Regions from separate parts of the Streptomyces sp. NPDC005784 genome, predicted to be linked through region 3. Evidence: riboswitches for the same ligand, from Rfam matches in the RefSeq annotation. Region 3 holds a riboswitch; each other region holds the start of a gene.
What was found. A riboswitch is a leader RNA that binds a small molecule or an ion and turns the genes downstream of it on or off. The one in region 3 is predicted to bind thiamine pyrophosphate.
Positions count from the first base shown of each region.

Region 1: linked by a shared signal. The riboswitch ahead of thiC (phosphomethylpyrimidine synthase ThiC) and the one ahead of ACFYR3_RS26305 (cytosine permease) in region 3 are both predicted to bind thiamine pyrophosphate.
Region 2: linked by a shared signal. The riboswitch ahead of thiO (glycine oxidase ThiO) and the one ahead of ACFYR3_RS26305 (cytosine permease) in region 3 are both predicted to bind thiamine pyrophosphate.
Region 4: linked by a shared signal. The riboswitch ahead of ACFYR3_RS18605 (thiamine ABC transporter substrate binding subunit) and the one ahead of ACFYR3_RS26305 (cytosine permease) in region 3 are both predicted to bind thiamine pyrophosphate.

Region 1 covers NZ_JBIAIQ010000002.1:510,243-517,305, forward strand. The annotation lists gene ACFYR3_RS05180 (IclR family transcriptional regulator) at 1-671, shown strand, start outside; gene ACFYR3_RS05185 (SsgA family sporulation/cell division regulator) at 772-1,209, shown strand; gene ACFYR3_RS05190 (YibE/F family protein) at 1,292-2,800, opposite strand; TPP riboswitch at 2,872-3,027, shown strand; gene thiC (phosphomethylpyrimidine synthase ThiC) at 3,020-4,840, shown strand; gene ACFYR3_RS05200 (VOC family protein) at 4,898-5,284, opposite strand; gene ACFYR3_RS05205 (hypothetical protein) at 5,437-5,652, opposite strand; gene ACFYR3_RS05210 (LysR family transcriptional regulator) at 5,846-6,721, shown strand; gene ACFYR3_RS05215 (VWA domain-containing protein) at 6,912-7,063, shown strand, end outside.
Region 2 covers NZ_JBIAIQ010000001.1:460,949-468,011, reverse strand. The annotation lists gene ACFYR3_RS02040 (deoxyribonuclease IV) at 1-441, opposite strand, end outside; gene pknB (Stk1 family PASTA domain-containing Ser/Thr kinase) at 565-2,505, opposite strand; gene ACFYR3_RS02030 (thiazole synthase) at 2,871-3,665, opposite strand; gene thiS (sulfur carrier protein ThiS) at 3,669-3,869, opposite strand; gene thiO (glycine oxidase ThiO) at 3,866-5,032, opposite strand; TPP riboswitch at 5,030-5,143, opposite strand; gene ACFYR3_RS02015 (hypothetical protein) at 5,196-5,573, shown strand; gene ACFYR3_RS02010 (FAD-dependent oxidoreductase) at 5,606-6,844, shown strand; gene ACFYR3_RS02005 (Rv2175c family DNA-binding protein) at 6,909-7,063, shown strand, end outside.
Region 3 covers NZ_JBIAIQ010000018.1:92,941-100,003, forward strand. The annotation lists gene ACFYR3_RS26295 (phospholipase) at 1-839, opposite strand, end outside; gene ACFYR3_RS26300 (alpha/beta hydrolase) at 1,104-1,937, opposite strand; TPP riboswitch at 2,361-2,455, shown strand; gene ACFYR3_RS26305 (cytosine permease) at 2,447-3,847, shown strand; gene thiD (bifunctional hydroxymethylpyrimidine kinase/phosphomethylpyrimidine kinase) at 3,913-4,710, shown strand; gene gndA (NADP-dependent phosphogluconate dehydrogenase) at 4,909-6,351, shown strand; gene ACFYR3_RS26320 (hypothetical protein) at 6,474-7,063, opposite strand, start outside.
Region 4 covers NZ_JBIAIQ010000010.1:106,894-113,956, forward strand. The annotation lists gene ACFYR3_RS18590 (LAETG motif-containing sortase-dependent surface protein) at 1-233, shown strand, start outside; gene ACFYR3_RS18595 (ABC transporter ATP-binding protein) at 346-1,368, opposite strand; gene ACFYR3_RS18600 (ABC transporter permease) at 1,369-3,081, opposite strand; gene ACFYR3_RS18605 (thiamine ABC transporter substrate binding subunit) at 3,057-4,148, opposite strand; TPP riboswitch at 4,226-4,331, opposite strand; gene rlmN (23S rRNA (adenine(2503)-C(2))-methyltransferase RlmN) at 4,372-5,478, opposite strand; gene ACFYR3_RS18615 (hypothetical protein) at 5,590-5,832, shown strand; gene ACFYR3_RS18620 (carboxymuconolactone decarboxylase family protein) at 6,121-6,594, opposite strand; gene ACFYR3_RS18625 (DUF6233 domain-containing protein) at 6,792-7,063, shown strand, end outside.

The sequences.
Region 1 (7,063 bases), on a different contig from region 3:
CCGCCAAGCAGCTCGCCCGGGAGGCGGGACTCGCGCTGCCGACCGCCTACCACCTGCTGCGCACCCTGGTTCACGAGGGCTACCTGCGCCGCGACAGAGGGCTTTTCTTCCTCGGTGAGGCCGCCGAGCGGCTGAGCAGCAGCGGAGCCCAGCAGAAACGTCGCAGCACGGTGCGGGACACGCTCGCGCACTGGCGCGATGCGCTCGGCGTACCCGTGTATTACGCGGTCTACCGCGACGGCGAGATCGAGGTCATGTGCGTCGCCGACACCCCGGCTAACCCCGCGGTCGAGGAGTGGGCCGACTTCCGTGAGACCGGGCACGCCCACGCGATCGGCCAGTGTCTGCTGGCCCAGCTGGACGACCAGGCCCGGCGTGACCACCTCGATCGCTACCCGGTGAAGCCGATCACTCCGTACACGGTGCGTGACAAGGACAGTCTGCTGCGACGCCTGGAACGGACGGGGCGGATGGAACCGGTGACCGAGCGGCAGGAGTACGCGCTGGGCACGGTCTGTGCCGCGATCCCGATCACCGCGGGCAGTTCGGCCGCGGCCGTGGCCCTTTCCCTCCCTTCCCACCAGGTCGACCGACTGCTGCCCGCGGCAAGGAAGTTGCAGAGTGAAGTCGGCAGGCTGCTAGGAACACTCGCCATCTCTATCAGTATCTGAAAACTCACTCCTTGTAATGTGGCATGCACGTTGAGCAAGATTTCAAGCAGTGTCAGGGGGACGATTCCTGGCCAGTCGATGGCAAACGACGGGGTAGGCGATGCGCGAGTCGGTGCAGGCAGAGGTCATGATGAGTTTCCTCGTGTCCGAGGAGCTGTCCTTCCGCATTCCGGTCGAGCTGCGGTACGAGACCGGTGATCCGTACGCCGTGCGGCTGACCTTCCACTTGCCCGGCGACGCGCCTGTGACCTGGGCGTTCGGGCGGGAGCTGCTGATCGACGGAGTCGGCAGGCCGTGCGGTGACGGTGATGTGCACATCGCTCCGGCCGACCCGGAGGAATTCGGCGAGGTGCTGATCCGGCTTCAGGTGGGTGGCGATCACGCACTGTTCCGGTCCGGGGCCGCGCCGCTCGTCGCGTTTCTCGACCGGACGGACAAGCTGGTACCGCTCGGGCAGGAGCGCTCCCTCGCGGGTTTCGACACATCCCTCGACGAAGCGCTCGACCGCATCCTCGCGGAGGAGCAGAGCGCGGGCTGAAGTCCCGGCAGCCCGGAGCGGAGTAACGCTTCCTCACAAGGGGCGTCCGTGCAGGATGGTTTCAGCGCTTCCGGCGGACGGCTCAGTGCTTGCGGCGGCGTCCCTTCCCGCTCCGTGCCGGAGTCCTGGCGGCCGCGGGCTCCACGGGGACGGCCGTGGTCCCCTCACGGTCCGCGGCGACCACCAGGGCGGCCAGCGCGGTCGTCACCGGCACAGCGGCGACCAGACCGATCGATCCGACCAGGGTGCGCACGATCTCCTCGGCGACCAGTTCGCTGTTGGCGACGGTGCCCACGCTGCTCTGCGCGATCGAGAAGAGCAGCAACAGCGGCAGCGCGGCGCCCGCGTAGGCCAGGACGAGCGTGTTGACGACCGACGCGATGTGGTCGCGGCCGATACGGATGCCCGCGCGGTACAGGCCACGCCAGCCCATCGTGGGGTTCGCCTCGTGCAGTTCCCAGACCGCGGAAGTCTGCGTCACCGTCACGTCGTCGAGGACACCGAGCGAGCCGATGATGACTCCGGCCAGCAGCAGACCGCTCATGTCGATGGACGGGTACAGACCGTGGATCAGACCGGTGCTGTCGTCGGTGTTGCCGGTCAGTACGGCCCAGTCGATGAACACCGAGCCGAGGAGGCCGATCAGCACCAGTGAGAGCAGGGTGCCCACCACCGCCACGGATGTCCGGGCCGACAGGCCGTGGCACATGTAGAGCGCGATCAACATGATCGCGCTGGAACCGACAACGGCCACGAGCAGTGGGTTCGAGCCCTGGAGGATCGCGGGCAGGATGAAGAAGTTCAGGATCATGAAGCTGATGGCCAGGGCGACCAGCGCCATGACGCCGCGCATCCGGCCGATCACCACGACGACCACGGCGAAGATCCCGGCGAGCAGCGTCAGAGGCAGCTTCCGGTTCGCGTCCGTGACCGAGTACTGGAGGTCCTTGGGTGCGGAGGGCTCGTACGCGACGACGACCTTCTCGCTCTGACGCAACTGCCGTGACTGATCCGGCTGAACGATTTCGATGAACGTACGGCCCTTGTCCTTGCCGGTGTCGATCCGGACCGTCGCCTTCTTGCATTCACCCGCCGCCCGCTTCTGAGCGGAGGATCCCTCGGCGGTGGAGGTGTCGCCCGCCGGGGTCTCCGCGGAGGCGTTCACGGACTTGCAGTCCACCTGGTCGATCCTGGTGACCGTCGCCTGCTGAGTCTGGCGGTCGAAGCCGACACCGGTGCGCTGGTGGGAAGCGGCCCCGCCGGGCCACAGCACCACGAGACCCACCGCGACCGCGGCCGCGAAGGGGATCAGCACCGCGGCGATGACCTTGCGCAGGTGCTTGGAGACCGGCGCGGCGGGACCGTGGCTGTGCGAGTGCCCGTGCCCGGCGCTCGAATCCCCGCCGTGCTCACCGGCGGGACCGGGCCCGTGCCCGCCGCCGGGACCGTGATGCTCACTGCCCGGTCCGGGACCAGAACCACCCGGCCCATGGCCGTGTCCGTTGCCGGAGCCATGCCCATGGCCGTCGTCGGAGCCCGGACGCCGCGGCGGCTCGGACGGCGGGAACGGGTGCTGCTGGGTCGTTGTCACCGCCCGATCATCGCAAGAACGGCAAGGGCCCTCTGTTCACCATGCCAAATATGACGCTAGCGTGGAGGCACCTTTGCACACGCGGGAGCTCGGAGCACCGGGCTGAGAGGGCGCTGACCTCCGTTTCGCGATGTTTCACATGAAACATCGACGAACGGAAGCTGCTGCGTCGACCGCTGAACCTGTTACCGGGTAATGCCGGCGTAGGGAGTAGGTCTCATGACCAACAAGGACGTACGCACGCCTGCCTCCAGCCAGACGGACGGGGCTTCGTCGCCGTCCACGAACGGCGAGGCCGGGAAGTCCATCGGCTGGCACAAGGCATACGTCGGGGGTACGCGTCCCGATCTGCGGGTGCCGGTTCGCCAGGTGCACCTCACCAACGGTCAGTCCGTGACGCTGTACGACACCTCCGGCCCGTACACCGATCCGACCGTCGACACCGATGTGCGCAGGGGGCTGGCGCCGCTGCGCGAGAGCTGGATCATTGCCCGCGGAGACACCGAGGAGTACGCGGGCCGTCCCGTCCGCCTCGAGGACGACGGGATCAAGCACACATCCCCGCGCGGGGGACTGCGCAACCTCGACGCTGTCTTTCCCGGGCGACCGCGCCAGCCGCGCCGGGGGCGCGCCGGGCAGGCGGTCACCCAGCTCGCGTACGCCCGACGCGGCGAGATCACACCCGAGATGGAGTTCGTGGCGGTCCGCGAGAACGTCGACCCCGAGGTCGTACGGGAGGAGATCGCCGCCGGTCGGGCGGTGCTGCCCGTGAACGTCAACCACCCGGAGATCGAGCCGATGATCATCGGCAAGCGGTTCCTGGTGAAGGTCAACGCCAACATCGGCAATTCCGCGGTCACTTCCTCCATCGAGGAGGAGGTCGAGAAGATGACCTGGGCGACCCGCTGGGGCGCCGACACGGTCATGGACCTGTCGACCGGACGCAACATCCACACCACGCGCGAATGGGTGCTGCGCAACTCCCCCGTTCCCATCGGCACGGTGCCGCTCTACCAGGCGCTGGAGAAGGTCGACGGCCGCGCCGAGGAGCTGACCTGGGAGATCTACAAGGACACAGTCATCGAACAGGCCGAACAGGGCGTGGACTACATGACGGTCCACGCGGGCGTCCGCCTGGCGTATGTGCCGCTCACCGCGAACCGCAAGACCGGCATCGTCTCGCGCGGTGGCTCGATCATGGCTGCCTGGTGCCTCGCGCACCACAAGGAGTCGTTCCTGTACGAGCACTTCGAGGATCTCTGCGAGATCCTCGCCGCGTACGACGTCACCTACTCGCTCGGCGACGGTCTGCGGCCCGGCTCCATCGCGGACGCCAACGACGCAGCACAATTCGCCGAGTTGAGGACGCTCGGGGAACTCAACACGATCGCGAAGCGTTTTCAAGTACAGACGATGATCGAAGGCCCGGGACATGTCCCGATGCACAAGATCAAGGAGAACATCGACCTTCAGCAGGAGATCTGTGATGAAGCTCCGTTCTATACGCTCGGTCCGCTGACGACGGACGTCGCGCCGGCGTACGACCACATCACTTCCGGCATCGGTGCCGCGATGATCGCCTGGTGGGGCACGGCCATGCTCTGCTATGTCACGCCCAAGGAGCACTTGGGCCTGCCCGATCGTGACGACGTCAAGACCGGCGTCATCACCTACAAGATCGCCGCCCACGCAGCCGACCTCGCCAAGGGGCACCCAGGTGCACAGGATTGGGATGACGCGCTCTCCGACGCCCGCTTCGAGTTCCGGTGGGAGGACCAGTTCAACCTGGCTCTCGACCCGGACACGGCACGGGAGTTCCACGACCAGACGCTGCCGGCCGAACCCGCCAAGACGGCCCACTTCTGCTCCATGTGCGGGCCGAAGTTCTGCTCGATGAAGATCAGCCAGAGCATCAACGAGCGGTTCGGCGGTGACGCGCCCGACGGCGCCTCCGCGGCGGAGATCTCCGAGGGCATGCTTCAGAAGTCCCGGGAGTTCGCGGAGGCGGGCAACCGCGTGTACCTGCCGCTGGCCGACTGAGTCACTCCACAGGGACGCGGTCCGGGGCCGACACCCGGACCGTCGTCCTCGGCCCGGTCATGCCGCGACGTCCTGCGGGTACCAGCGCAGTTCCACCGTGTTGCCGTCCGGATCCTGGACGTAGACCGAGGTGGCGGTGCCCCGCGCGCCGAAGCGTTCCACGGGACCCTGAAGCACGGTGAAGGATTCCGACGCGATGACCTCGTCCCAGTCCAGCGGTTCCACGGTGAGACAGATGTGGTCGACGTTGGACTCCCCGCGGGCATGGGCGACCAGATCGATGATGGTTTCCTCGGTGACCCTCACCGACGGGAACGGGACCTGGCCGCCCCGCCACTCGGCGACGCGTACGGGTGCCAGGCCGAGCAGTCCGGTGTAGAAGTCCAGGGACCGTTCGACGTCCTCGACGTTGAGGACCAGATGGTCGAGGGCCTTCACGCGCACGGGGGTCACTTCGCCTCCAGGGCGGCGGCGAGGCGGAGCCACTCGCTGAACAGGGCGGGGTCGACGTCGTCGGCACGGCTGAGCTTCACGGATGCCATCCGGCGGGCTCCGGAGACCAGTCGGCCCGATGGATCGGCCACTTCCTGGCCGCGCTAGAGGCCGAAGGTGACGTAGGACTTGTAGGCCTTGAGAAGGCAGACCGGGGTCTGACCCGGCTTGTCTCCGAGGCTCCAGGTGGGATGACCGTGCCACAGCGCGCCGGAGTCGTCGGGGAGGGCCGAGTCGATGACAGGCCTGATCCTCTCGCCGATGTCGCGCAGTGGGTCTTCGAGTTCGTTCAAGTAGGCGGTGATGCCTGAGGAGTTCATGCGGGTCCCGTTTCAGAAGGGGTGTGGTGGGTGGTGCCGAGCACGGACGCGCTGTGCGCTCGGGTGTCCGGGGGACTCGTCGGGTTGTCTCCGACGGCCGGGTGGACGCCTTCTACGATCCGCCGCGGGACAGCTCTCCATCAAGGCATGATCGACGTACGACCGTTGAGCCAGATTTAACGCCGGGGGTTGCATGTTGGAGCGACTGGAGATGGAGACCTTCCTGACGCTGGCCGAGGAACTGCACTTCGGCCGGACCGCCGAGCGGTTGCTGATCACGACCGGGCGGGTCAGCCAGGTGATCAAGAAGTTGGAACGCAGAGTCGGCGGCTCGCTGTTCGAACGTAACAGCCGGTCCGTCGCGCTCACCCCGATCGGCCGACAGCTGGCGGACGATCTGATGCCGTTGGTCGCCGGGATGGAGGCGGCGCTGCGAAGGGCCGCCGACGCCAGTCGTGGGGTCACCGGGGAACTGCGGGTCGCCTTCCTCGGCGAGTGGACGGCACCCGCACTGCTCAGAGCGGTCGGCCTGTTCGGTGAGCGGCACCCTGACTGCCGGGTCGACGTGCGGGAGGTTCAGCTGTCCAACTCCCGGGCGAGTCTGCTGGACGGTTCGATCGACGTCCTGCTCGCCTCGTTCCCCTTCGACGGAATGGCCTGCGGGCCCGCGCTGCTGCGGGAGAGACGGGTACTGGCCGTGGCGGCGGGGCATCCGCTGGCCGGCGAGGTCCAGGTGTCCGTGGAGGTGCTCGCGGAACACCCCGTGGTGCAGTACCCACAGGTGACCTCAGCGGGCTTCAAGCGGGACCGCACCCCTTCGGGCCGACCCGTTCCGAAGGGCCCGGTCGGCGGGTCGTTCTCCGAAATGCTGACTCTGGTCGCGATGGGCAGAGGCGTCCTCCCGGTCGGAGAGCACTCCCGCCAGTACTACCCGCGGCCCGATGTGGCCTACGTGCCCCTTCACGACGCGCGCCCGATCGAAAGGGGACTGGTGTGGATGGAGGGCAACACCACCGAGCGGCTTCGCGAGTTCGTACGGGCCGCGACGGACTCGACCGACTCCCCCTGAGCCGGTGCCTGATGCCCGGCGCCTGATGCCCGGTGCCCGGTGCCCTGTGTCCGGTGCTCTGCGCTCGGAGCCGTTTGCCGGGTGTGCCGGCTTCGGGGCGGGCGGCGTGGGCGGTGGGCTCGGGGCCGTCCGGTGTGTGCGCAGGTGTTCGGTCGGTTCCGGTGCCGGGTTCTCTAGGCAGACTGGGCTCATGACACCGACATCGATGAGCAAGGGCGCCAACCTTCCCGTTGCCGCTCAGGAGGTGCAGGTCGTGCTCGGCTGGTCCGGGGGCCCCGGTGCGCCGGACGCGGATGCCTCGGCCCTGCTGCTCCGTGCGGACGGACGGGTGCGGGACGACGG
Region 2 (7,063 bases), on a different contig from region 3:
CGGGTCGTCGTCATGGGTCAGTTCGTCCAGCAGCGGCAGCAGACGGTCGCGCACCTGCTTCAGGGCCACGGACCGCTCCCGGCCGCCGGTGGCGCTCCCGGTGTGCACGACCACGCCCAGGGCGCCGATCTCCCGCCCGCGCCGCAGCGAGTGCCGCAGCGACTCCACCGACTTCTCGACCGTCGCCTCGGTGTGCGAACCGAAGTTGATCAGATACGGGGCGTGGACGTAGGCCGGGATCGACCCGGCGGCGCAGGCGGCACGGAAGTCCTCGTCCTGCTTCGGGTTCCCGGCGGGCGTCGCCCAGCCGCGTGGATTGGCGACGAAGACCTGGACGGTCTCGGCCGCGAGGTCATGGGCGTAGGCCAGGCCGACGGAGTTGAGGCCGCCGGCCACCGGGACATGGCCGCCGACGGGGTTGCGGAGCTGCTTGCTGGTCACACCCGCCAGGGTGTCACGCGCCGCTGGGCAGCCCGCGGGCAGACCTCACGGGCGGACCTCGCGTGCCTCACGGGGAGCGGCCTCCGAGCGGCTGCCCGGTCGGAGGCCGTACGTTCCCGGGGCTCAGCGGATCTGGATCGTTATTGTCGAGCCCTTGGGTGCCGTGTCGCCGCCGTCCACCGACTGCTTCTTGACCGTGTCGCCGAAGAGCCCGAGCAGTCCGCGGTCCTCGTCGACCTGGAACCCGGCGTCCTTCAGCGCCTGCTTCGCGTCGTCCACGCTGTCGCCCACGACGTCCGGGACCTCGACCAGCTCGGGGCCCTTGGAGAGGGTCAGCGTCACCGTGTCGCCCGCGGCGGCCTCCCGGCCCGCGCCCGGCGTCTGTTCGGCGACCTGGCCCTTGTCGAACTCCGAGTTGACCTGCTCCGCGGCGATCTTCACCTTCAGGCCCGCGCCCTCCAGCTGTGCGGTGGCGTCCTCGACCGACGAGCCGGTCACGTCGGGCAGCTCCACCGAGGCGCCCTTGCTGACGACGATCGCGATCGCCGAGCCCGAGTGCCGCAGGGTACCCGCGCCCGGATTCGTGCCGATCACGAAGCCCTTGACCACGTCCTCGCTGAATGCGCGGGTGACCATACCCGCGGCGAGCCCGTCACCCTTCAGCACCTCCTTCGCCTTGAACAGCGCGAAGCCCTTCAGATCGGGCACCTTCACCGTCCTGGGGCCGTCGGAGATGACCAGCGTCACGGAGTCGTTGTCGCGGATCCGCTCGCCGACACCGGGGTCGGTGCTGATGACCGTGCCGCGCTTCACGGTGTCGCTGTAGGCGTGCTTGACCCGCTTGACGTCGAGCCCGGCACCCTTGAGCTGGGACGTGGCCTGCTGCTGCGTCTTCGCCAGGACCGGCGGGACCTTGGTGAACTGGCCCGAGTTGATGTACCAGACACCCGCGCCGAGGCCGAGCACCAGCACGATCGCGGCGACGACCATCAGGATCCCGCGCCGCGGACGGGTGCCCGCGGGCTGCGGCGGCATGGCCGGCGCGGCACCGAAGGGGCTGCTCTGCTCGAACCGGCTGGTCCGGTCGAGAGCGTTGTCGTCGTCGTTCACGGGCAGCGGACGGGGGACCGACAGCGAGCGCGGGATCACGCTCGTACGGTCGCCGGCGTTGTCGTGGCCCACGGACAGGGCGCCCGGCGGCACCGCGTCGAGCTGCTCGGCGGTGAGGCCGGCCCGTGCTTCGAGGACGTGGCCGAGCAGCGCCACGGCGTCCGCCGGGCGGACCTCGGGATTGCGGGCCGTGGCCGCGCTGACCAGCTCGTCCAGCGGGTACGCCATGCCCGGCACGACGGCCGACGGAGGCGGCACGTCGGCGTGGAGGTGCTGGTAGAGAACCTGCGCGGGCGAGTCCGCGGTGTACGGCTTGGCGCCGGTGAGCATTTCGTAGAGGACGACTCCGCAGGCGTAGACGTCGACCCGGGTGTCGGAGGTGCCGTGCTCGATCTGTTCGGGCGCGAGGTACGACACGGTGCCGAGGACGGAACCCGTCGTGCTGGTCACCGTGTCCACGGCGCGGACGAGACCGAAGTCCGCGACCTTGACCCGGCCGTCGTCCCCGATCAGGACGTTCTCCGGCTTCATGTCGCGGTGCACGAACCCGGCGCGGTGGGCGGCGCCGAGGGCGGCGAGCACCGGCTCCAGGATGTCGAGCGCGGCCCGGGGCTGCAGGGCGCCGCGCTCGCGCAGCACGTCCCGCAGGGTGCAGCCGGCGATGTACTCCATGGCCAGATAGACGTACGAGCCGTCCGCCCCCTGGTCGAAGACCTGCACCACATTGGGGTGCGCCAGCCGGGCCACGGACTTGGCCTCGCGGATGAACCGCTCGACGAACGAACCGTCGGCGGCCAGCGTCGGGTGCATCACCTTGAGCGCGAGCACGCGGTCCAGGCGGGTGTCCAGGGCCCTGTAGACCGTGGCCATCCCGCCGACCGCGATCCGTGCGTCGACGCGATAGCGGCCGTCGAGCACGTGTCCGACAAGGGGGTCCTGAAGGGTCGTATCCACGCAGGTGAGTCTACGAGCCGCCACTGTCACGACGCTCCGTTCGGCGGATACCGGGGCCCGACTGCAGCCGAGCTGTGACGCACACCGCCCGCACGAAGATCCGTTCGTCGCACATATGTCCGATCAGATCCTGTTCGCCACCGCAAGGCCACAACACGACAACGTGCGCCGTCGCGGGAGCGGTCCGCGACCGGCCGCGGCGTCCACCGCCGCGCGGCCCGCCCCATGGCGCGAGGCGCACGTCACGCGGGTCTCACCCGGGAGCGCGGACACCACACCCCCGCCGCACCGGCCGACGGCGAGAGCTCCCGCGGGAGACCCACCGTCGGCCTCCGGCCGGAAACCGACGGTGTGCGGAGAGGTGATCAGAACGCCGGGCGCTCCGGGTCCAGCGCCGCCATGCCCTCCACGGGAGAGGACGCCGTGGCGAAGTGCCGGCGGGGGATGCGCCCCGCCCGCCGCGCCAGCCGCCCCGCCTCCACCGCGTGCCGCATGGCCTCCGCCATCAGCACCGGCTCCTGAGCCCGCGTCACCGCCGAGGCGAGCATCACCCCCGCACAGCCCAGCTCCATCGCGAGCGCGGCGTCCGACGCCGTACCCGCCCCCGCGTCCAGGATCACCGGCACGCGCGCGTGCTCGACGATCAGCTGGAAGTTGTGCGGGTTGCGGATCCCGAGCCCGGACCCGATGGGCGAGCCGAGCGGCATGATCGCCGCGCAGCCGACGTCCTCCAGCTTGCGTGCCAGCACGGGGTCGTCGTTCGTGTACGGCAGCACGGTGAAGCCGTCGTCGACCAGCGTCTCCGCCGCGTCGAGCAGTTCGATCGGGTCGGGCAGGAGGGTGCGCTCGTCGGCGATGACCTCCAGCTTGACCAGGTCGGTGCCCAGCGCCTCGCGCGCCAGACGGGCGGTCAGCACGGCCTCACCGGCGGTGTAGCAGCCGGCCGTGTTCGGCAGGACGCGGATGCCGAGCCGGTCGAGCACCGACAGGACCGAGCCGTGCACGGACGCGTCCACGCGCCGCATCGCGACCGTCGTCAGCTCCGTACCGGACGCCACCAGAGAGCGCTCCAGCACGTCGAGGCTGGGCGCTCCGCCCGTCCCCATGATCAGCCGGGACGCGTAGGTCGTACCGCCGAGGACAAAGGGATCGTCGGCCACGGGTCAGCCTCCTTGGACGGCGGTGAGGACTTCGACGCGGTCGCCCTCGGTGAGGGAGGTGGACGACCACTGCGCGCGCGGGACGACGGTTTCGTTCAGTGCGGCGGCCACTCCGGCCGGTGCCGGGGTGAGTGTCGCGACGAGCGCGTCGAGAGCGGTTCCCGCGGCGATCCGCTGCCGCTCCCCGTTGACGACGATGTTCATACCGGCAGCTCCGTGAGGGCGGTGGCGCCGAAGCGCAGGGGTGTGAAGGGGCGGGCCTCGGCGGGGAGTGCGCCGGTCGTCAGGACGTGGGCCATCGCGTCGCCGGTGACGGGCGTCAGGAGCACGCCGTTGCGGAAGTGCCCGGTGGCCAGCAGCAGTCCGTCCAGTGCCGTCGGGCCGAGCAGCGGCGCGTTGTCGGGCGAGCCGGGGCGCAGCCCCGCGCGGGTCTCGGTGAGCGGCAGCTCGGTGATCCCGGGGACCAGCTCGTGGGCGTCGCGCAGCAGCTCGTACATGCCGCCCGCCGTCACGGTGGTGTCCCAGCCCAGCTCCTCGCTGGTCGCGCCGACCACCAGCTCGCCGTTCTCGCGCGGCACCAGGTAGACGTGGCTGCCGCGCACCACGGCCCGCACGGTGCGACTGAGGAAGGGCGCGTACCGCTTCGGCACGGTCAGCCGCAGCACCTGGCCCTTGACCGGGCGCACCGGCGGCACGGCGTCGTCGGGGACGCCCGCCAGACGTCCGCTGAGGCTGCCCCCGGCGAGCACCACCTGGCCCGCGGTGAGTTCCGTGCCGTCCGTGGTGACCACTCCGGCGGCCCGGTCCCCTGCGACCGTCAGGCGCTCCGCCCAGGTCCGGTGCAGGACGACTCCGGCCCGCTCGCACGCCGTGACCAGGGCTCCCGCGAGGCGCCGCGGGTCGATCTGGTGGTCGCCGTCGACCCGCAGGCCGCCGCGTACGCCGGGCGCGAGCATCGGCTCCAGACGGCGGCACTCACGGCCGCTCAGCCACTCCGACTCAAGCCCCGAACGGACCTGCAGAGCGTGCAGTTCCCGCAGATGGGCGCGGTCGTCGGCGTCCAGCGCGACGGCCAGCGTGCCGCACCGGCGGTAGCCGAGGTCCTGGCCGGTCGCCTCGGTCAGCTCGGCGACGAAGTCCGGATACCGGCGCGCGGAGGCGAGGTTGAGGCCCAGCAGGGTCTCCTCACCGAAGTGCAGTTCGGTGACGGCGGCGAGCATTCCGGCCGCGACCTGGGCGGCCCCGCCACCCGGCCCGGGGTCCACGAGCGCGGTGGTGAACCCGCGTTGCGCGGCCCGCCAGGCCGTCACCAGACCGATGATTCCGCCCCCGATGACGAGGACGTCTGACGAACGTGCAGGCGACATGGGCGTCCAGCCCCTCCCTTCGCCGGCATGACCCGGATCAGGTTCGTACGGTCGGAGGCCGCCCCAGCCTCCCTCTCAGCCCAGTGCGTCCGGGCTCCCGCGAGTGCTTTACGTTGGCCACCCTAGCCCGCCCCGCTCCGTCTCAGTAAGGGAGCCTCCGCCCATGGCGCGACCGCTCGACGGCCTGGTCCTCGCCCCCGTCACCGACCAGGCACCGGGCCAGGTGGGCACCCGCACCCGGTTCGCCTATCACGAGGAGGACGGCACGGTCTGGGCCGACTACGCGGGCGGCGACATCGTCCGCGGACACCTTGTCGGCACCCGTGAGGGCGACCGCCTCGACTTCCGGTACGTGCAGCTCAAGCGCGACGGGACCACCTCGTCCGGCCACTGCGTGTCCCTCGTCGTGGAACTGCCCGACGGCCGTGTGCGGCTGGAGGAGACCTGGACGTGGGAGTCACAGAAGGGCACAGGGACGAGCGTGGTGGAAGAGCTGCGCGAGACGAGCCGTGTGGAACAGATCACTGAGCACGTCCGCTGACTGACGAATTGTCAGGTGTCTAAGGTGATCAGGTGAGCGAGCAGACGCAGGCACAGTCTCAGTCGCAGGGGCCCACGGCACGGCGGGTCGTCGTGGTGGGCGCGGGCATGGCCGGAGTGCAGACCGCGGTCGCCCTGCGCGAGCAGGGCTTCACCGGCACCGTCACGCTGATCGGCGCGGAGCCGCATCAGCCGTACGACCGGCCGCCGCTGTCCAAGGCGGTCCTGCTGGGCAAGGCCGAGGGCTCCGCCTTCGACATCGACTTCGAGGCCCTGGACATCGACCTCAGGCTGGGCCGCGAGGCACTCGGCGTGCGCCCCGACGACCACGAACTGGACACGGCCGCGGGACCCGTCCCGTACGACGTCCTGGTCGTCGCCACCGGCGCCGAGCCGATCCAGTTGCCGGGCGCCGAAGGCGTGCCGGGAGTGCACCTGCTGCGCACCCTGGACGACGCCGACCGGCTGCGTCCCGTACTCACCCAGCAGCACGACATCGTGGTGGTCGGCGCGGGCTGGATCGGCGCCGAGTTCGCCACGGCGGCGCGTGAGGCGGGCTGCGCGGTCACGGTCGTCGAGGCCGCCGACCGGCCGCTCGCCGCCGCGCTGCCCGCCGAGGTGGCCGAGCCGATGGCCGCCTGGTACGCGGACAGCGGGGCCTCGCTGCGCACCCACGCGCGCGTGGACCGTATCGAACCCGGCGCGGTGATCCTGGACGACGGCTCCCGGGTGCCCGCGGACGCCGTCGTGGTCGGGATCGGGGCGCGGCCCGCGACCGCCTGGATCGCAGGCTCCGGCATCGAACTCGGCGACGACCGCGAGATCGTCGCCGACGACCACCTGCGCACCTCGCTGCCGGACGTCTACGCGGTCGGCGACTGCGCCTCCTTCCCGTCGGGACGCTACGAGGACCGCCTCCTCGTCCACCACTGGGACAACGCCCTCCAGGGCCCGCGCACGGTCGCCCTGAACATCGTCGGAGAGGCGCCCGCCGCCTACGACCCCGTGCCGTACTTCTGGTCCGAGCAGTTCGGCCGCTTCGTGCAGTACGTCGGCCACCACGCGCCCGCCGACACCCTCGTGTGGCGCGGTGACTCCTCGGGCGCCTCCTGGTCGGTGTGCTGGCTCCGCGAGACCCGTCTGGTCGCCCTCCTGGCGGTGGGCCGGCCGAGGGATCTCGCCCAGGGCCGCCGGCTCATCGAGGCGGGCGCACGCATGGATCCGGAGCTGCTCGCGGACCCGTCGAGGCCACTGAAGGGTGCTACGGCCTGATCCGTCACCCCAGGTCGGACGCCCTTGGCTTCCGACTGTCGGTCCGGGATGGCAGGCTTGTCCCGTGACCGAGATTGACGCAAAGATCGATGCTCTCGTCCCCGCCTGGCTCACCCTCCCCGACATCGCCGAACAGTTCGGCGTCGAGGTGACGCGCGTCCGGCAGCTGGTCAAGGACGGCCAGCTGATCGCCGTACGCCGTGGTGAGAACCGCGCGCT
Region 3 (7,063 bases):
AGGACGCCCGGGTCGACGTAGTCCTCCATGAATACGGTGACGAACTGGTCGGGGTGCTGCTTGAGGAAGTCGACCATGCGCTGGAGGTCGACCCAGAGCGCGACCGGCTTGCTGACGAGCGTGCAGCTGTCGTGACAGAGGATCGCGCCGTCGGGGGTCTGGTGCAGGTCGAGCATGAACCCGCGGACACCGTCGGCGAGTTGCTGGTTGATACCGCGGGTCTGATTGGGCACCAGGTTGACGAAGGGCGGGGCGAATCCGCCGTCGACACCGTTCGCGTAGGCGTTGTGGGCGGTGAGGAACGTGACCTGGTCAAGGGTGCGTTGGTCCTGCGGCGGCATCGGCCGGGTCGCGGGGGCGACCGGCGTGAGATACCAGGAGGCGAGGCCGCCAGGCGACCCGATCGCCAGCTGGGCGGGGTAGTTGGAGCCGGGGGGCTTGGCTGCCACCGTCAAGAACCGTTCCGTCCCGGGGGCCTTGAGCAAGTACTGGTCGGCGCCGCTCGGCTTCACCTCCCACCCGGCGTCCGCGCTGGTACAGGCGACGGTCCGGGCCTGGTCGCCCGAGCGGCCCAGACAACTGCCCGCGGTGTCGGCGCTTTCCAGGACGAAGGAGGAGCCGCTCGGGCGCAAGGTCCACTGCTGATGGTCCTCGTTGCCCTTGGGGTTGTGCTGGACGACCGCACCCGCGCTGTCGGCGGCGTTCAGCCCCGTGGTGGCGCTCTGGACGTAATAGGCGCCCTCGGCGGGGACTTCGGCGGCGTCGGCGGGCGCGGGGACGGCGAAGACGGTGCTCAGTACTGCGGTGGCGGCGAGCAGGGAGCGTCGGCTCGGTCTCATGGCACGTGATCCCTTCCTGTGGGGAGCATGAGCATGCCATGTTGCTGTGAGCATCGGCGGTACGGATCGCGTCGACGGTCGCGGTCGCTCTCGCGTCCACCATCGTGGTCGGCCCCGCGCCGGCACTGGCGTCAGGTCCCGCGCCGGGGGTCTCCGTCGGCGGCCCCGGTCCGGGGCGACGCCCAGGCTCTCGGGCGCGGAGGAACGACCCGGTCTCACGGCCGACGCGGTTTCGGCGCGCCGCCGTTCACCCTGCGAGCCGGGTCAGGGGCTGCCGTAAGGAGTGCCGGGGTGTTCGATCCGCGTGGCGAACGCGGTGATGTCGGCGACCACGCGTTCGGGCTGTTCCCAGTGGACGACATGGCCAGTGCCTTCGTAGGCGACGAAGGCGGCACCGTGGACGGCGTCCAGGATGGTCTGCTGGTCGACGCGGGGAAGGAACTCGTCCTGTTCGCCCCAGATGACGAGGGTGGGCACCAGGATGCCCGCGAGGGTCGCACCTAGATCGGCGTCGAGGAGACCGCGCACGGTCTCCCTCCAGACGTACGCGGGGAGTTTGAGGTTCTCCTCGACCATGGTCTCGATGAACCCCCGGGCGATCGGGCGGGCCGCCGTGCCGGCCAGGAAGTCCTCGACGAACGCGCGGGGCACAGGGTCGGAGAGGTCTTCGAGAGACTTCCCCATCGCGGCCGCCGCCGGCTTGTCCGCGAGAGTGCCGGGGACGCCGAGCAGAACCAGACCCGCGATGCGGTCGGGGTAGGTGCCGGCGACGATCCGGGCCGGTACGCCGCCGCTTGACGCCCCGACCAGCAGGGCGCGGGGGATGTCGACCGCGTCCAGGAAGGCCACCAGGTCGGCGGCGAAGTCGTCGGGGGTGTAGCCCTCCGGAGGCCGGTCGGCATCGCCGTGCCCGCGCTGCGTGGGCGCGTAGCCGTGCAGGGACGCCGGAAGGCGCCTCAGAAGGGGCTCGAAGGACCACCAGGAGTCGGCCAGACCGTGCACGAAGACGACCGGTGTACCACTGGGGTAGCCGGCCTCGGCGTACGGGAGGGTGGGCCCTTCCCGCAGTTGCGCTGACTTCAGGGAGATCACGGTCACGGCACTCTGCCTCCTTCCGCCCGGCCACCGGGGTCCGGGAACCCGGGAGCGGAGAGCGAGCGGCGATCACTTCCGACAGTACCGAGGGGCGGCGCGCGCCGCGCTGCGAAAGGCCGGGCCGGGCCGCTCGGATGAAACGGAGCATGCGGGCGGGCACTGCTCCGGGTGGGTGACTCCAAGGGGCCGGTGGAGGGCCCGAGGGGGACCCGGCACCCTGGACGAGCCGCCGTGTCCCGTGCGGACACGATCCACCGCGTCCCGTGGAGACCGGGGACGGGTACCTCCGCCGTACACAGGGGCCGCCCTGCGCAGGGGCCGCCGACGCAGGACCGCCCCACGCAGGGGCCGCCGTACGCAACAGCTGCCGTGCCCGGGAGCCGCCGTACCCACAACCTGGGCGATCGGGCTAATGTGTCCGTCGTAGTACCGGACACGGGGTGCCCCGTCCGAGGGCTGAGATCACACCCGTCGAACCTGAACCAGTTCGTACTGGCGGAGGGATGTCTTCCATGCCATTGGCGCATGTTTCCGGCGGGCTGCCCGCCGACGGCCGGCCCGCCGTCTTCGACGGACGGATGCCCGCCGCACCCGGCGACCTGCGGGTGGAGGGGCACGGCATCGATCCGGTCCCCGAGAACAACCGGTACGGCGGCGCCGGGCGCCTGTTCACCGTGTGGTTCGCTCCGAACCTGACGATGACGGGCGTGTTCACCGGAACCATCGGCATCGCGCTGGGCCTGGACTTCGGTACCGCCCTCGCGGCGGTGGTCCTCGGGACCGTGCTCGGCGCGCTGCCCACCGCCTACCTCAGCACCTGGGGCGGCCTCACCGGCACCGGCCAACTCCCGCTCGCACGGCTCGCGTTCGGCCGGGCGGTGGTGCTGCCCGGGATGCTCCAGTGGCTGTCCTCGGTCGCCTGGGACGCGCTGATCGGGCTGTTCGGCGGGGACGCGCTGGCGCGGCTGTGCGGCTGGCCGTTCTGGCTCGGCGTGCTCGTCATGATGCTTGCCCAGGGGGCTCTCGGCATCCTCGGCTACGAGGCGATCCACCGCCTGCAGATCATCATGACGTTCGTGCTCGCCATCGCGTTCGCGGTGATCGCCTGGCGCATGCTGGACGGCGTCCATCCGGCGGCGACCGGGGCCGCGACCGGCGCCGACCGCGCGGGCGCGTTCGTGCTCACCAGCACCATCGCGCTCAGCCTCTCGCTGTCCTGGGCGCCGTACGCCGGTGACTTCAGCCGCTATCTGCCGCGCACCACGTCCCGACCGCGGATGTTCTGGTGCACCCTGCTCGGCCTCGTCGTGTCCTTCGTCGCCGTGCAGGTTCTCGGCCTGTGGGGCGCGTCGGTGCTGACCGACCAGACGGCGGCGGGCGTGGACGTGCTGCTGGGCGGCGGGACGGCGGGCGCGTTCGGGCTGCTGGCCGTGGCCCTGGCGGCCGTGTGCAGCAACGCGATGAACGACTACAGCGGTTCGCTGGCGCTGCAGACCCTGGGCGTGCGGATACCGCGCCCGGTGGCCGCCGCCCTGGCCGCCGGGCTCGGCTTCCCGCTGGTGCTCTGGATGCACGCCGCCGACACCACGGCCCGCTTCCAGAACGTGCTGCTGTTCGTGGGCTATTGGATCCCCGGGTTCGTCGCGATCGTCGTCGTCGACTGGATCGCCCGCGGGCGGGAGCGCGGCGGCGCCCCGGTCGACGTCGCCGTCGAGATCTCCCGTCCGCGCTCCGGATGGCCGTCGCTGGTCGCCTTCGTCGCGGCGTTCGGCGCGGCCGTGCCGTTCATGGACACCGGCCTGTACGTCGGTCCGGTGGCCGACGCGCTGCACGGCGCCGATCTCTCGTACTACGTGGCGTTCGTCGTCGCCCTCGCCCTCTACGCCCCACTGCGGCTGCGTCGCCGGGTCTGAGGGCTGTCCGTCGCTCCGCCGGTCGAGAGCCTCGCGCCCGAACCCGAACCCGAGAGGAACCTCGTATGGCCACTCCGCCCCGCGTCCTGACGATCGCCGGATCCGACTCCGGCGGAGGTGCCGGAATCCAGGCCGACCTGAAGACCATGCTCGCGCTGGGCGCCCATGGGATGAGCGTGCTCACCGCGGTGACCGCGCAGAACTCCGTGGGTGTGCAGGGCGCCTGGGAACTGTCCGAGGAGGCGGTACGCGCCCAGTACCGCAGTGTGGTCGACGACATCGGCGTCCAGGCCGTGAAGACCGGGATGCTCTCGTCGCCCGGCCTGGTCACGACGGTCGCCGAGCTGCTGTCCGACGTGGGCGCCCCGGTCGTCGTGGACCCCGTGAGCGTCTCCAAGCACGGGGACCGGCTGTTGGCCGATGACGCGCTGGATGCCGCACGGACCCTGTTGCTGCCGCGGGCGACGGTGGCCACCCCGAATCTCGACGAGGTCGCGCAGCTCACCGGGGTGAAGGTGAAGGACGAGGAGGGCATGCGCCGGGCCGCCGACCGGCTGCTCACGTACGGTCCCCGTTGGGTGCTGGTCAAGGGGGGCCATCTGCCGGGACAGGCCGTCGATCTGCTCACCGACGGAACGGCGGAGCACTGGCTGCGCGCGCCGCGCCACGACAACCGGCACACGCACGGCACCGGGTGCACGCTCGCCTCGGCCATCGCGGTGGGCCTGGCCGAGGGCCTTTCGGTGCCGGAGGCCGTACGGCGGGCCAAGGAGTACGTGACCGCCGCGATCGAGGCCGGTTTCGCGCTCGGCGCCGGCATCGGACCGGTGGACCACGGGTGGCGACTGCGCCGAACCGGCTGACCGCCGACCGGAGTTCCGGAGTTCCGGAGCGTCCGCCTCCGCACGTCGCCCGGAGACCCGGGTCCGCGATCCGGCGCACCACCTGCCTCGGAAGGTGAACACCTCGGCCCCTGTCGTGCGTACTGATCGGCACAGCGACAGTCGTCTGCTCGCCCGTCAGGGACGCGGGCAGGCAGATCCGGATCCAAGGAGCACACCATGAAGGCGACCGCGCAGATCGGCGTCACAGGGCTCGCGGTGATGGGCCGCAATCTGGCCCGCAACTTCGCCCGGAACGGCTACACCGTCGCCGTCCACAACCGCACCCCCGCACGCACCAAGGCACTGGTCGAGGAGTTCGGGCATGAGGGCGCCTTCGTGGCGGCCGAGTCGGCCGAGGAGTTCGTGGCCGCACTGGAGCGGCCCCGCCGCCTGATGATCATGGTGCAGGCGGGTGCGGCCACCGACGCCGTCATAGAGGAGTTCGCCCCGCTGCTCGAGACCGGCGACATGATCATCGACGGTGGCAACGCCCACTTCACCGACACCCGGCGCCGTGAACAGTCACTGCGCGAACGGGGCATCCACTTCGTCGGCGCGGGTGTGTCCGGCGGCGAGGAGGGCGCCCTGCACGGGCCGAGCATCATGCCCGGCGGCTCCCCTGAGTCGTACGCCTCGCTCGGCCCGATGTTCGAGTCGATCAGCGCGAAGGTGGACGGCGAGCCCTGCGCCACGCACATCGGCACGGACGGCGCCGGACACTTCGTCAAGATGGTGCACAACGGCATCGAGTACGCCGACATGCAGCTGATCGGCGAGGCCTACGACCTGCTCCGCCGCGTGGGCGGCTACACACCGGCGCAGATCGCGGAGATCTTCCGGCGCTGGAACAAGGGCCGCCTCGACTCGTACCTGATCGAGATCACCGCCGAGGTCCTCGCGCACACGGACGCCTCCACCGGGGAGCCGTTCGTGGACGTCGTGGTCGACGCCGCGGGGCAGAAGGGCACCGGCCGCTGGACCGTGCAGACCGCCCTCGACCTCGGCTCTCCGGTCACCGCCATCGCGCAGGCGACCTTCGCCCGCGCGGCCTCCAGTCAGGGCGGACTGCGCGCCGCCTACCGCGGTCTGCCCGGCGGCACCCACTGGGACCTGTCCGGAACCGAGGCCGAGCGGTTCACCAGTCAGGTCGAACACGCCCTGTACGCATCGAAGTTGATCGCCTACGACCAGGGCTGGAAGATGATCCTGGACGCGGCGGCCGAATACGGCTGGGACATCGACCTCGGCGAGGTGGCGAAGATCTGGCGCGGCGGCTGCATCATCCGCGCGGCGTTCCTCGACCGTATCCGCGCCGCGTACGCCGTCGATCCGGGCCTGGTCAGCCTGCTCTCGGACGCGGGGTTCGCCACCGAGATCAAGGACGCCCAGGTCCCGTGGCGCGAGGTCATCTCCATCGCCACCCGCAGAGGCGTCCCGGTGCCCGCGTTCTCCGCCGCCCTGTCCTACTACGACACCCTGCGCGCCGACCGGCTGCCCGCCGCCCTCACCCAGGGCCAGCGCGACTTCTTCGGCGCCCACACCTACCGGCGCACCGACCGCAAGGGCAGTTTCCACACGCTGTGGGGCGAGACCACCCGGGGTGAGACCGAGGTCCTGTGACGCCCGACCGGCCATGAGCCGGAGCGGAGCAGGCCCCGTGTCCGTGCGACGGACCGCTGCGCCGCAGCCCGATGGCCCCGCCGGAAACCTTCCCGGTGTCCGGCGGGGCGATCCGCCCCTGTTCAGTCCTCGCGGGTGCCCTGGAGTATCCGGCCGATGACGGCCGCGGCCTGGTCCGGGTGCCCGTCGAGCCAGCTGCCGAGGTGCTCGCGGACGGCCTCCGCGACGCAGGTACGCACGGCGTCACCTCCCAGCCGGCCGCGCGTGGCGCCTTCGAACTCAAGGTGGTCCAACTTGACGGAGACGACCGCTGTCAGGCCCTCGCTGATCCGGTCGGCGCCGAGGTCGGGGTCCACCGCCGTCAGGTGCCGTCGCTCTCGTGCGTAGGCGTTGATCGCGCCTGCCACCCCGTCGCGCAGGCCCGCCATGTGCGTTCCGCCTTCGGGAGTGGTCAGGCTGTTGGCGAAGCCCTGGACGCGCTCCTGGCGGGATCCGTACCACTGGAGGGCCGCCTCCACCGTCCCCTCCATCCGCGGGTCCTCCGTCGCGAAGGCCAGGACGTCGGGGTGAACGGGTGCCCCCGCCCGCGCACCGAGGAAGGCGACGAGGTCCCGTGGTCCGCCCGGGTACCGGAACCGCTCCGACCGAGACCCGCCGGGCGAGCGCTCGTCGCTGAGGGAGATGTCCAAGTCCCCGTACACATAGGCCAGTT
Region 4 (7,063 bases), on a different contig from region 3:
CCTCGGACACTCCCTCGGACTCGGCGAGCCCGTCGGACTCCGAGAGCAGTGCCGCTCCGGCCACCCCGGGCGACAACCAGCCGTCCGCGGCCGCCGGTGAGTCCAACCTCGCCGAGACCGGCGCGAACTCCAACACCCCGATGATCGCCGGCATCGCCGCGGCGTTCGTCATCGTCGGTGGCGGAGCGGTCTTCTTCGGCATGCGTCGCCGCGGCGCCTCGAAGGCCGGCTGACGCCGACCCGCATCCTGTACGACCGTGTGGCCCGCCCCCGTCGAGGGGGCGGGCCACACGGCTGTCCGGGCCTTCGGTCAAGTGGCGTGATTCTCGGGACTCCTGGCGGCGCCTACGCCCCGAGGACGACGATCTCGGCCGCGTCGAACTCCACCCCGACCACATCCCCGGGCTCCGGCGCGTCTCGCAGCGCGCACGCCGCCTCCAGCCGCGGCGCGCCCTCCGGCTGAAGCTGTACGGCGACGTGCGTGCCCCGGAAGGTGCGTGCGGCGACCGTGCAGCGCAGCCCGTCCGCCGCGGCCACGAGACGTACCCCCGCGGGCCGTACGAGGAGCGTGCCGGGCCCCTGGGGGGCGCCCTCGGGCACCGGGACCTTGCCCCACGGGGTGTCGGCGGCGGTCGCGCTCACCGTCGCCTCGACCACGTTGTCGAAGCCGAGGAAACGGGCCACGAACGCGTCCGCGGGATGCTGCCAGACCTCAAGTGGCGTACCGGACTGGGCGATCCGCCCGTCGCGCATCACCACGACCCGGTCCGCGAGGGCGAAGGCCTCGCCCTGGTCGTGGGTGACGGCGAGCACCGTCGTACCCAACTCGCCGAAGAGGCCGCGGAGTTCGACGACCAGCCGTTCGCGCAGCGAGCGGTCCAGCTGGCCGAGCGGTTCGTCGAGCATCAGCAGACGGGGGCGCGGCGCGAGGGCACGGGCCAGTGCCACCCGCTGCTGCTCGCCGCCGGAGAGGGACGCGACGGCGCGGTCCCGGGCTCCGGGCAGACCGACGAGATCCAGCAACTCCCCCACCCGGGCCGCCCGACCGCTCTTCGACGTGCCGCGCATGCGCAGCCCGAAGGCCACATTGGCGCCCACGTCCCGCTGCGGGAAGAGCTGATGGTCCTGGAACATCAGGCCGACGCCCCGCTTGTGCGCTGGAACGGCCGCCTGGTCCCGTCCGTCCAGCACCACACGGCCCGCGTCCAGCGGCTGCAGTCCGGCCACCGTCCGCAGCAGCGTGGACTTGCCGCTGCCGCTCGGCCCGAGCACGCACACGATCTCGTGCTCGGCGACATCGAGGTCGACGGCGTCGAGCACGGGCCGCCCGCCGAAGCGTACGGTCGCGCCCTGCAGGCTCAGCAGCATCTAGAACTCCCCGGTCCGGTCGGTCCGTACCCGCTCCAACAGCAGCAGCGCCACCGCGCAGACCACCATCAGGATGGTCGAAAGGGCCATCGCCTGGCCGTAGTTGAGATCGCCCGCGCGCCCGAGCAGCTGGGCCACGGCGACCGGCAGTGTCGGGTTGTCGGGCCGTGCGATGAAGACGGTCGCCCCGAACTCCCCGAGGGAGACGGCGAAGGCGAACCCGGCCGCGACCAGCAGCGCCCGCCGCACCATCGGCAGATCGACCTCGCGCCACACCCGCCAGGGCGATGCCCCCAGCACGGCCGCGGCCTCCCGCAGCCGCCCGTCCACCGCCCGCAGCACGGGCAGCATCGTCCGTACGACGAAGGGGACACCCACCAGCGCCTGCGCCAGCGGCACCAGGATCCAGCTGGCACGCAGATCCAGCGGCGGCTCGTCCAGCGCGATCAGGAACCCGAAACCCACGGTCACCGCGGAGACGCCGAGCGGCAGCATCAGCAGCGCGTCGAAGCCCCGCATGAGACGACCGGCGCGCCGGGTGAGGGCCGCGGCGGCCAGACCGCCGATGAGCACGGCGATGGCGGTGGCGGCGAGCGCGTACTCCAGCGAGTTGCCGACCGCCTCGATCGGGGCGACGAGGAAGACACCGCCGTCGTCGTCGGCGAGCGCCCGGTAGTACCCGAATCCCGGTGCGCCGAGGGACCGCTGGACGAGGACGGCGAGCGGCAGCACGAGGAGGACCGCGATGCTCACCAGCACGCCCGCGAGGAGCGCCCACTGCCCGGCACCGCGCGGCCGGCGCGCGGTCGTCTCCGGGGCCACCAGACGCAGGGCGGTCTCCCGTCGGCGTACGGTCGCCGCGTGCACGGCGAGGATCGCGCCCACCGCCACGAACTGGACGATCGTGAGCACGGCCGCCGTCGCGAGGTCGAAGATCTCGGAGGTCTGCCGGTAGATCTCGACTTCGAGGGTCGAGAAGGTGGGACCGCCGAGGATCTGCACCACACCGAACGAGGTGAAGGTGAAGAGGAAGACCATGAGGGCGGCGGCGGCCACGGCCGGCCCGAGGGCCGGCAGCGTCACCCTGCGCCACGCCGCGAAACGCGAGGCGCCGAGCATGCGCGCGGCCTCCTCCTGGCGCGGGTCGAGTTGCGACCAGAGCCCGCCGACGGTCCGTACGACGACCGCGTAGTTGAAGAAGACATGGGCGAGCAGGATCGCCCACACCGTGGTGTCCAGCCGTACGCCCCAGAGCTCGTCGAGCAGCCCGCCCCGGCCGAGCAGCGCGAGGAACGCCGTACCGACGACCACGGTCGGCAGCACGAAGGGCACCGTCACCACGGCCCGGAGGATCTGCTTGCCCCTGAAATCGAAGCGCGCGAAGACATACGCGCCGGGGAGCGCGATCAGCAGCGTGAGCGCCGTCGAGGCGAGCGCCTGCCAGGTGGTGAACCACAGCACGTGCCGGATGTCCGGCCGGGTCGCCACGTCCCAGATCCGGCCCAGTTGCCAGCCGCCGTCCCCGTGGAGGCCGCGCGAGACGATCGCGGCGACGGGGTAGGCGAAGAAGACCGCGAAGAACGCGACGGGCAGGACCATCAGCCCGAACCGCACCGCGCTCTGCCCGCGCGCCCTTCGCGAAGCCCCGCCGGGTCCGCCGGCCTCGTCGGCCCCGCCTGCTCCCTCGGCTACTTCAGTACGAGTGAGGTCCACGACTTGACCCACTGGTCGCGGTCGGCGGCGATCTTCGCGGGCGCCAGGGTCTCGGGATCCTTGGCCTGCGGACCGAACCGCGCGAACTCCGCGGGCACCTGCGCGCCCTCACGGACCGGGTAGACGAACATGTTGAGCGGCATGTCGTCCTGGAACTCCTTGGTGAGCAGGAAGTCCAGGAACGCCTTGCCGCCCTTGGCGTTCTTGGCGTGGCTGAGCAGACCCGCGTACTCGACCTGCCGGAAGCAGGTGCCGGCCGCGACCCCGGTCGGGGCGGTGGTGGGCTTCGGCTTGGCGTAGATGACCTCGGCGGGCGGCGAGGAGGCGTACGAGACGACGAGCGGCCGGTCGGCCTTGGCCTTCTTGCCGCCGGCGGACCCGGAGAACTCGTCGTTGTACGCCTGCTCCCAGCCGTCCACGACCTTCACCCCGTTGGCCTTGAGCTTCTTCCAGTAGCCCTGCCAGTTGTCGTCGCCGTAGTGGGCGGCCGACCCGAGCAGGAAGCCGAGGCCGGGCGAGGACGTGGCGGCGTTCTCGGTGACGAGGAGGTTCTTGTACGCGGGCTTGATCAGGTCGTCGAAGGACTGCGGCGGCGCCAGCTTGTGCTCGCTGAAGTAGGCCTTGTCGTAGTTGACGCAGATGTCACCCGTGTCGATGGGCGTGACCCGGTGCTTGTCCTGGTCGGTCCGGTACTCGGGCAGGACCAGGTCCACGCCCTTGGCCGTGTACGGCTGGAACAGCCCGTTGTCGAGCGCGCGGGAGAGCAGGGTGTTGTCGACGCCGAAGAAGACGTCGCCCTGCGGGTTGTCCTTGGTCAGGATGGCCTTGTTGACGGCCTGCCCGGCGTCGCCGTCCATGAGAACGCGGACCTTGTAGCCGGACTGCTTCTCGAAGTCCTTGAGCACGCTCTTCGACACGAGCCACGAGTTGTGGCTGACGAGCGTGATCGTCTTCGGATCGCCCGAGCCGGCGGCGTCGGACGAGCCGCACGCGGACAGCGCGGGCAACGCGACGAGGCCGAGCCCGACGGCCAACACTGCGAACCGCCTGCTGCTGGTGGTGATCACTGGATTCCTCCTGGGCGACCAGGAAGAGACGCGGCCCCGCCCGGGAACTCTGACGGTTCCCGGGCAGGGCGCAACAGCTTGAGTAATGACCGAACTTCCTACCCAGAATGACCTGGGCAAGGTTCAGAGGGTCTGCGGTCTGTCCCGCACTCTCAGCGCTGTGGCGCTCCCCTGTCGGAATATGAAGATGTCGGAATATGAAGATGTACTGACTCGGCTCAGACTACCGCTCGGTCGCGGCGAGCTGACCGCACGCTCCGTCGATCTCCTGGCCACGGGTGTCCCGGACGGTCACCGGCACGCCATGGGCCGCGATGGCCTCGACGAACGCCTTCTCGTCCTCGGGCCGCGAGGCGGTCCACTTCGAACCCGGGGTCGGGTTCAACGGGATGAGGTTGACGTGTACGGGCTTGCCCTTGAGCATCCGCCCGAGCCGGTCACCACGCCACGCCTGGTCGTTGATGTCCCGGATCAGGGCGTACTCGATCGACAGGCGCCGACCGGACTTGGCCGCGTACTCCCATCCGGCGTCCAGCACCTCGCGCACCTTCCACCGCGTGTTCACGGGGACGAGGGTGTCGCGCAGCTCGTCGTCGGGGGCGTGCAGGGAGATCGCGAGCCGGCACTTGAAGCCCTCGTCGGAGAACCGGTTGATGGCGGGGACCAGCCCGACCGTCGACACGGTGATGCCGCGCTGCGAGAGCCCGAGCCCGTCCGGCTCGGGGTCGGTGAGGGCCCGGATCGCCCCGACCACCCGCTTGTAGTTGGCGAGCGGCTCGCCCATCCCCATGAAGACGATGTTGCTCAGCCGCGCCGGACCCCCGGGGATCTCGCCGTCGCGGAGCGACCGCATACCGTCGACGATCTGGTGCACGATCTCGCCGGTCGACAGGTTCCGGTCGAGGCCGGCCTGTCCGGTGGCGCAGAACGGACAGTTCATCCCGCAGCCCGCCTGCGAGCTGATGCACATGGTCACCCGGTCCGGGTAGCGCATCAGCACGGACTCGACGAGCGTGCCGTCGAAGAGCCGCCACAGGGTCTTGCGGGTGGTGTCCTGGTCGGTCGACAGGTGCCGTACGACCGTCATCAGCTCGGGAAGCAGCGCCTCCTGGAGCTTGCCGCGCGAGGCGGCCGGGATGTCGGTCCACTCCGCGGGGTCGTGCGCGAACCGGGCGAAGTAGTGCTGCGAGAGCTGCTTGGCACGAAACGGCTTCTCACCGATCGCGGCAACCGCCTCTTTGCGCTCGGCGGGAGTGAGATCGGCAAGGTGCCGCGGCGGCTTCTTGGCTCCGCGCGGCGCGACAAAAGTAAGTTCTCCGGGCTTAGGCATGGCTGTACCAGTGTCGCAGATCAACTCCGCCGGCCCAGGCCGGAGTGGGGGTGGGGGCGGTCACCCGCGGGTGCCGTCCATCAGCGGTGGTCGACCTCGGACGGCCCAGGGATGGCCGAGGTCTCGTGGAAACCGCTGTTCATCGGCGCGGTCATCACGGGCGACGACCGCGTGCGCCTTTATTTCCGTTCACCAGAGCGGGACCGCACGTACGGTGTGGACGTGCTGATCAGCCGTACGGGGCCCGGCCTGCTCGGCGCCATGGTTTCCCCCGCGTTCCTGGCGAACGAGCATCTGCATCGCCCTTCCGACGATCCGCACTGCGATGTGATCGTGGATCTCACTGACCACTGACGGACGCAGACCGGGCCGAACCGGGCTCGTCCTCGTCGGGACCCACTCGGAAGGCTCCCGCGAGCAGTGCGAGAGCTACGAGCGTGAGGTGGTTCAGAGCTGGTGTCCGGGCGGACACGCAGGCAGGTTCGCTACTTCGACAACTGCTCCGTCAGATCCACGATCAAGCCTCCCGCCCAGACAAATCCGCAGGCGGGAGGCTTGGCGGACCTTGGTCGGAGCCAGTGGGCTTTGGCCGACTCCGGCGCGCCCTGACCGGACCCGGCAGGCCCGGTCAAGGAACACCCGTTACGCGAACTGGCCGGGCCGGTAGGCGCCGGCGGGCTGCTGGACGATGACGTTGCCCCGGTTGAAGGCGTTGATGATGGAGATGCAGCACACCAGGGCGGCGAGCTGCTCCTCGTCGTAGTACTTGGCGGCGTTCGCCCAGCACTCGTCCGTGACGCCGCCGGCCGCGTCGGCGATACGCGTGCCCTGCTCCGTCAGCTCAAGGGCGGCGCGCTCGGCATCGGTGAACACCGTCGCCTCGCGCCAGGCCGCGACCAGGTTGAGGCGCACCGAGGTCTCGCCCGCGGCGGTGGCGTCCTTGGTGTGCATGTCGGTGCAGAAACCGCAGCCGTTGATCTGGCTGGCGCGAAGCTTCACCAGTTCCTGCGTCGCGGTCGGCAGGGTCGAGTCCGCGAGCGACCGGCCCGCGGCGACGATGTGCTTCGTGAACTTGGCCGCGACGGGGCTGGCGAAGAGGTTCAACCGAGCTTCCATGGTGCGCTCCTGTGTCGTTGTTCGTGGCTACACCTGGTCGACGGAACAGCTCCGCACGATGTGACACGACCGAATGTGACCTGCGTCTCCCTCCCTCGGCGCTACGGGGATCACCCGCCGTGAGGTTCGGGTCGGGACACGGGGGAACACGGGCAGGGTGCTGCCACGGCGTCTCACCAAGGCCTAGAATCGAATGCGTGTACGAAAACGTGTCCCGTCTGGAGCATCTGCGCAGCGTCCGCGCCTGGCTGCTCTGGCAACTGCGCCGCACCGACGACACCATCACCGAGCTGGAGCGACAAGAGACCGCCGCCACCCGCGCGGCCCGCACGTCACCCCCGCCGCCCCGCGGCTGGAAGCTCGCGATGCGACGTACAGGCGGCACCAGGGCCACCCCCGACGCCGTCCACACGGGCGACTGCGGCATGGCCGGGAAGAACACGAAGCCACTCGCACGTGAGCAGGCTCT